Regions from separate parts of the Turicibacter sp. TJ11 genome, predicted to be linked through region 1. Evidence: predicted binding sites of a transcription regulator. Region 1 holds the regulator's gene; the other holds the start of a gene.
The links. The regulator Rex, encoded in region 1, represses fermentation and respiration genes when NADH is low (regulators of the CRP and FNR family bind a similar motif). The targets are predictions, from matches to a motif close to GTGAANNNNTTCAC.

Region 1 (4,196 bases):
TGTCACGATATTAGTATCTTTTTTAAAGCCTGCTGACTGTTCATTTAATTGATTAGCCACAATTAAATCAGCCCCTTTGTTCACTAATTTCTTAGTGGCGTTTTCAATTAAATTCTGTGTTTCCATTGCAAAACCACAAACGACTTGATGTGGTTTTTTAGAATGTCCCATATGAGCTAAAATATCGGGATTCATCACAAAGTCAATCGCTAAGTGATCACCTTGTTTTTTCATTTTTTGATCACTCACACACTCTACTCGATAATCGGAAACAGCTGCTGATTTAATTAAAATATCATAATCATTCGTGAATGCCTCTACTTCTTTAAACATTTCGGCTGCTGTTCTTACCTCAACAACATCCATAAAGATTGGTTTTCTCAATGTCACAGGTCCTGTAATTAGTGTCACATCTGCTCCTAAATTACGAGCGGCACGTGCAACTGCATATCCCATCTTACCACTTGAATGATTCGTCATAAAACGAACAGGATCTAAATCTTCTTGTGTCGGTCCAGCAGTGACAACAACCTTCATTCCTTTTAGTGGTTTTTCTTCAATTAGTAAACACTCAATCGCATCCTCAATCTCTTCAATTTCAGCTAATCGGCCTTTTCCTACATCACCACATGCTAAATATCCACTATCTGATTCAACAAATGTCATACCGTACTCTTTACAGATGTCAATGTTTCTTTTCGTGATAGGGTTAGTTAACATTCCTGTATTCATGGCAGGAGCAATTAACTTTGGACAAGTAGCAGCTAAAAACGTTGTGGATAACATATCATCTGCTAAACCATGGGCAAACTTGGCAATACAATTTGCTGAAGCTGGCGCGACAACAAATAAATCAGCACGTTTAGCTAATGAAATATGATTAACATCATATTGAAAATTTCGATCAAATGTACCAACAGAAACACGATTATGAGTTAACGTTTCAAACGTTAATGGAGTAATAAATTCAGTTGCATTTTTTGTCATGATGACATGAACATCATAACCTTTTTTATATAAATTACTAGCTAATTGTGCACTTTTATAAGCAGCAATTCCTCCACAAACACCTAATACAATTGTCTTTTTACTCAACTAAATCACCTTCTTCGTAATGGGTTCTAACACTTTTGTCAGTGGTGTAATAATAACTGTTGCTAATACTGCCTCTAAAATACTATTTGTTGTAATAATGGTGAGTAATAATCCAAATAAAGCTGAGGCTTCAACTCCTTTTGCTTGAGCATAACTCGGACCAAAGAAAAGATAGATCATTCCAAGCACCAAAATCGAATGAATCATTGTACAAACTAAAGCCGTCAACCCGCTACCAATTAATCTAACTTTAAGCTCTTTATTTTTAAACCATTTATAAATAAACGCCGCTAGTACTCCTAGTAAAACTCGCGGTCCAATCGCAATAACTAAGCTCATCAAATTCCCGTGATAATCTCCTAATGAATAAAACGGAGTAAAGACAAATGATGTAATGGTTGGCATGATCGTATTCGTAATGACACTGCTAATCCCAAATACTAATCCTGTGATTGCCCCTCCCTTTACGCCCAATAAAATTCCGGCTAAAATAACAGGAATATGCATGGTTGTCGCACGAACAGGACCAATTGGAATATAGCCAAGTGGTGTTAACATTAAGACAACTTGAATACTACAAAACATCGTTAATAAAACTAAAAATTTCGTTTTCCTTCTTGATTTATTCATTTTTCTTCTCCTCCACTGTCGCTTCTTTTAGAATGCAACGTCTTGAATATTAAATCAGATATCGTTAGTATTCCCTTAATTGATGTTCGAAAATCATCATTAAATCACCAACGCTATCATGGTTCATAATTATACTGATGTCGTTATTATTTTTCAATGAGAATAGAATAAATTCCCACTGATTGATTAAGAAAAAAAAAAGCTTATAACCATTTTGATTATAAGCTGACAACAACCGACATTTATAATAAAAAGTACTAATGTTTAGCTTGTTCTTTTTGGAAGACATAAAAGAATAATGTCTCTAACTCCATGTTTAGATCGACTTCATGAACCGTAATATCTTCACTTACATTAATAACTGTTGAAGATAAATTTAAAATTCCTTTAATTCCTAAACCTTCTAATGAAGAAGCAACACTTTGCGCCACTGTTGGTGGAACCGTTAAAATAACATAAGTCACATGATGTTCTTCAATATAAGTCTTTAAATCATTTAAATGATAAATTGGTAAATCACCAATACACTGTCCAACTAGACTTTCATCCGTATCAAAACCTGAAATTAAATTAACCGGTGTTCTAAACATACGTTTTTTAAACTTATCTGAACTAAAATATTTTAATAATGCACGTCCTAAGTTCCCAACCCCAATTAAAACACAACTTTGTGCATCCTCTGTTTTTAATAAATTATTAAATGCTTCTAAAACAACACGTACTTCATAACCATAACCTTGGCGTCCTAACTCACCTAAATAAGAAAAGTCTCGTCGAATAGTCGCTGAATCAATTCCAATTTTTTGACTTAACTCACCTGACTGAATTCTTTTAACTCCCATTTCATCTAATTCAACGAAACAGCGACGATAAAGTGCTAATCTTTTAATTGTTGCATTTGGAATATGTGATAGCATAAAAAACCTCCTTTATCCTAGTTAAATAATAACATGAAACTAATTTAATGTGAATACTCACCGAGACATAAAACATCTATATGTTAAAATGTTTTTAAAATCGATGATTATTTCATCTAGTGTCCGTTGCTTATCTCTTCCTTAAGCTTTATACTTATAAATAAATACTATAAAAATTGAAGTAACTTGTAAGTTTAGACATAAAAGGAGAAATAAAATGATTTTATTACAAACTAGCAAATTGACTAAACTTTATTCAGGAACACCGATTCTTGAAAATGTTCAATTTGAAGTCAAAAAAGGTGAACGTATTGCTGTTGTTGGGCGTAATGGTGCTGGAAAATCAACCTTATTAAAAATGATTGCTGATGAAATTGACTTTGATGGTGGTGAAATTCATAAACCACAAAGTGTTGTTCTAGGATATTTTGCCCAATCTAGTCATGTTAATTCTGATGATACCATTTATAATGAGATGCTTAAAGTCTTTGAAGAAACCATTAAATTAAAAGGACAACTCGAAGAACTTAGTATTAAAATGGCTGAAGAAGATCCAAATAGTGAACAATACTTAAAAATTATTGAACACTATCAAAACTTAAATCATCGTTTTGAATTAATGAGTGGCTATACTTATGAATCTGAAATTAATAATATACTAAACCGATTCAAGTTTAATGAAATTGGTTTTGATCAAAAGATCTCTAATTTAAGTGGAGGGCAAAAGACTCGTTTAGCTTTAGCTAAATTATTACTTCAAAAACCTGATGTTTTAATTCTCGATGAGCCGACCAACCACTTAGATATTGATACGATTGAATGGTTAGAAGGTTATTTAAAAAAATATTCAGGTGCTGTTGTTATTGTCTCTCACGATCGTTACTTTATTGATCAAATCGCAACAACGGTATATGAGATTGAGTATCGTAAATGTACAAAATATAAAGGAAACTACTCTGATTATATGGATCAAAAAGCGGTCTCTTATGCATCACTAATGAAGCAATACGAAAAACAACAAAAAGAAATTTCAAAGATGGAAGATTTCATTAGTCGAAATATCGTTCGTGCTTCAACAACTAAACGAGCACAATCTCGACGAAAATTACTTGATAAAATGGAACGAATCGAAATCCCAAAAATTAATGATAAATCAATCGGGATTACTTTTGAAATTGATCGCCGTAGTGGAAATGACGTTTTAAAAGTTGAAGATTTAACCGTTGGTTATGAAGATCAAGTCATTTCAAATCATTTAGATTTTCACCTGAATCGTCTCGATCGCGTCGCATTAATTGGTCCTAACGGAATTGGAAAATCAACTATTTTAAAAACAGTCGCTGGAGACTTACCTAAAATAAGCGGAGAAATTTACTATGGAAAAAGTTTAGACATGGGATATTTCGATCAGGAACAAGCAAATTTAACTTCTAATAATACCGTTTTAAATGAGGTATGGAATTGCTTCCCTACTAGACTTGAAAAAGATATTCGAACATTATTAGGAAACTTCCTGTTTACGGGTGACGATGTTTTCAAAACAGTTAATCAACT
Region 2 (4,196 bases), 500 kb from region 1:
ATGAAACAGGAATGATCTTCCCTGTCTATGAAATTGGTCAATTATTAAAAAAATATCCAAAAGTCAAATTTCATGTTGATGCCGTTCAAAGTGTAGGGAAAATTCCTGTTGATATTGATAAAATGAATGTTGATTTACTTTCGTTGTCAGCTCATAAATTTCATGGGTTAAAAGGTTCAGGTGCTTTAATTGTGAATCAATACTTAACTTTAAATCCTGAAATTACAGGTGGACATCAAATGTATGGTCTTCGCTCAGGAACGATCAATGTAGCAGGTGCGGTTGCATTAGCTAAAGCATTACGTTTAGCTGTTGAACCATTGCAACAAAACTATAATCATGTTAAAAAATTGTATGAGTATACGATGCAAGAATTAAAGCAAATCGATGGGATTGTGATTAATAGTCATCATGAACATCAAACCCCATACATCATTAACTTTGCAGCAGTTCCAATCAAAGGTGAAACACTCGTTCATGCACTTGAAGAATATGACGTCTATATTTCTGCTAAATCAGCATGTTCATCAAAATCAGCAGCAGCTTCACGTATCTTATTAGCTTTAGGAATTAGTGAAGACGTTGCTCAAGAGAGTGTTCGAGTGAGCTTTTCAAACTTATCAACTAAGGACGACGTGGACTCCTTAATTAAAGCTTTAAAGATTGTAGTCGCTCAGTTAAAACACTAACAGTAAAATTCGCAGCAGGTTATCGAGGAAGGAAATGATGAAATGATTTATGACCGTATTTTAGTCCGTTATGGTGAATTATCGATTAAAGGAAAGAATCGTAAATATTTTAAAAATGCTTTGCATAAAATAATTCGTCGCAAATTACGTGGACTTGAAAACTTAACTTATGAAGTGACACGTGATCGTTTCTATATTATTTTAAATGGAACAGCACCAGAATTAGTGACAGAGCAATTAGATAAAGTATTTGGATTACAATCTTATAGTTTAGCAGCTCGTTGTGAAAATGAAATTGATGCGATTAAAGCATTAGCTTTAGATATTATCAATGAGCAACCAAAAGTTCCAACAACGTTTAAAGTGGAAACAAAGCGATCTGATAAACAATTCCCAATGAAATCCGGTGAGATTTCACGTGGAGTAGGAGCGCACTTATTAATTAATACCGATCATTTAAGTGTAGATGTTCATAATCCTGATATGACCGTATTTGTTGAGGTTCGTCGTGAAGGAACATTTATTATGGCGCAACATATTAAAGGTCTTGGTGGTTTCCCAGTTGGAATTAGTGGAAAAGGATTATTAATGATTTCAGGAGGAATTGATAGCCCTGTAGCGGGATATTTAATGCAAAAACGAGGAGTTGAAATCGAAGCGATTCACTTTGCCTCACCTCCTTATACATCAATTCGCTCAAAACAAAAAGTGTTAGATTTAATGGAGAAAAATGCGCATTACGCACCCGTAGACTCAATTGCTGTTCATGTGGTTCCATTTACAGAATTACAAACAGCAATTTACGAGAATATTCCAAGTAGCTACACAATGACTGTGATGCGTCGTATGATGTATCGTATTGCTGAAGGAATTGCTAAAAAACGTGATATTTTAGTTTTAGCAAACGGAGAAAGCTTAGGACAAGTTGCTTCACAAACTTTAGCAAGTATGTATGCGATTAATGCCGTAACTAATATGCCAATTATTCGTCCGGTTGCAACACTTGATAAAAATGAAATTATTGATATTGCTAAAAAAATTGATACATATGATATTTCAATTCGCCCATATGAAGATTGTTGTACGGTCTTTGTTCCAGAACATCCTGCAACTAATCCATCATTAGAAAAATGTATTGAATTTGAGCAAAACTTTGATTTTGAATCATTAGTACAAAAGTGTATTGATAACACAGAAATCATCACTGTTCGTGCAGGTGAAATCATTGAGTTAGAAGAAAATACAGCTTGTGCATTAAACGACTTATTCTAATAAATAATATTAGATTTAAAATAGTAATCGTCTAGTTAACGAGTGATCATAATAGGTTTATGGGTTAGTCCATAAATCAATACCAGTGTATATATCCTATCTTCATTTGATAGATAGAAGCTAAAAAGCTGAAGAACATGTTCTTCAGCTTTTTTTGTGCTTAATCAAAAATAAAAGAGTGTACTAAATGAATTAAATGAAAGGAGATGATTTAGTTTATCATACTTACACCTAATCATTAATAGAATGAACAGACAACATGTTCAACGTTGTAAAATTTACTAATTTGTGAAATTATAAACGTTTTCAGTACGTTTTCATTAGACAAATAATTCACAATGTAATATAATAATCTTGTAAGTAAGTGAATCAATTCACAATCTTGAGGAGGAGTCGGAATGACAAATAAAGTTAAAATGTTGAGGAGTTAATGTCAACTCTTGAGACAATGCGTGCAGCTCAACGTGAGTTTGCTAAATTTACACAAGAACAAGTTGATGAGTTATTCTATAAAGCAGCAATGGCGATTAATAACTTACGTATTCCATTAGCTCAAATGGCAGTAGAAGAAACAGGAATGGGATTAGTAGAAGATAAAGTTATTAAAAACCACTATGCTTCAGAATACATTTATAATAAATATCGTAATGAAAAAACATGTGGTGTGTTATCAGAAGATTTATCATTTGGGATTCAAAAAGTGGCTGAACCAGTGGGGGTTATTGGTGCAGTCATTCCAACAACAAACCCAACATCAACAGCATGTTTTAAATGTTTAATGGCGATTAAAACTCGTAATGCAATTGTCATTTCAGCTCATCCACGTGCTAAAAATTGTACAAACTACACAGCACAAGTGATTCGTGAAACAATTGAAGCAGCGGGAGCACCTAAAGGATTAATTGCTTGGATCGATGAGCCTAGCATTGAGTTAACAAATACAGTAATGCGTGAAGTTGATTTAATTTTAGCAACAGGTGGACCAGGAATGGTTAAGGCGGCATATTCTTCAGGAACACCAGCAATTGGGGTAGGGGCAGGAAATACACCAGTTATCTTCCATAAAACATGTAATATTCCAATGGCAGTTAACTCATTATTATTATCAAAAACATTTGACTACGGTGTGATCTGTGCATCAGAACAGTCAATCATTGTTGATGAGTCAATTTATAATGAGGTAAAAGCTGAGCTTAAAAAACGCGGAGCTTTATTATTAAATCCACAACAGTTAGATGCTGTTCGTGAAACAATCATTGTAAATGGTGCATTAAATGCTAAGATTGTTGGACAACCTGCATGGAAAATTGCTGAATTAGCAGGATTTGAAGTTCCAAAAGATACAAAAGTCTTAATCGGAGAAGTAACAGATACTTCATTAGAAGAGCCATTTGCTCATGAAAAGTTATCAGTTGTATTAGCAATGTATAAGTCATCAAATCATGCTGAAGCGGTAGAGATGGCTGAAACATTAGTTAACCACAGCGGATTAGGACATACATCAGCGATCTATGCTGACGAGTTACGTGCAGAAGCTGATATTCAAGCAATGGCTTCTCGTATGCGTACAACAACATTCTTAATTAATCAACCAACTGCACACGGAGGAATCGGAGACTTATTCAACTTCGCGTTAGCACCATCATTAACATTAGGTTGTGGTTCTTGGGGGAATAACTCTGTATCAGAAAACGTTGGACCAAAACACTTAATTAATATTAAGACGGTTGCTAAAAGGAGAGAGAATATGCTTTGGTTTAAAGTGCCAGCAAAAGTTTATTATAAATTCGGATGTTTACCAGTTGCATTAGAAGATTTAAATTTTGATGGTAAAAAACGAGCATTTATCGTAACAGATAAAGTGTTATTCGATTTAGGATATACAAAACAAGTAACGGATGAATTAGATCGTTATGGTATTCAATATACAATGTTCACAGATGTTCATCCAGATCCATTATTATCAGATGCTAAAAAAGGTGCAGAAGCTATGGCTAACTTCCAACCAGATGTTATCATTGCATTAGGTGGAGGATCAGCAATGGATGCAGCTAAAATTATGTGGGTATTATATGAACACCCAGAAACTAATTTCCAAGACTTAGCAATGCGCTTTATGGATGTTCGTAAACGTATTTATCGCTTCCCACAAATGGGTAAAAAAGCTAGCTTAGTATGTATTGCAACTTCAGCAGGTACAGGTTCTGAGGTAACACCATTTGCCGTTATCACAGA

Region 2: adhE (bifunctional acetaldehyde-CoA/alcohol dehydrogenase) is a predicted target of Rex. The motif match lies at 2,326-2,339, and genes of this name have one in related genera.

What each region holds. Positions count from the first base shown of each region.
Region 1 covers NZ_CP069349.1:2,383,969-2,388,164, reverse strand. Annotated here, with positions in the region: gene coaBC (bifunctional phosphopantothenoylcysteine decarboxylase/phosphopantothenate--cysteine ligase CoaBC) at 1-1,095, opposite strand, end outside; gene JRC48_RS11480 (ECF transporter S component) at 1,096-1,725, opposite strand; gene JRC48_RS11475 (redox-sensing transcriptional repressor Rex) at 1,983-2,642, opposite strand; gene JRC48_RS11470 (ABC-F family ATP-binding cassette domain-containing protein) at 2,860-4,196, shown strand, end outside.
Region 2 covers NZ_CP069349.1:230,892-235,087, forward strand. Annotated here, with positions in the region: gene JRC48_RS01065 (cysteine desulfurase family protein) at 1-689, shown strand, start outside; gene thiI (tRNA uracil 4-sulfurtransferase ThiI) at 732-1,961, shown strand; gene adhE (bifunctional acetaldehyde-CoA/alcohol dehydrogenase) at 2,392-4,196, shown strand, end outside.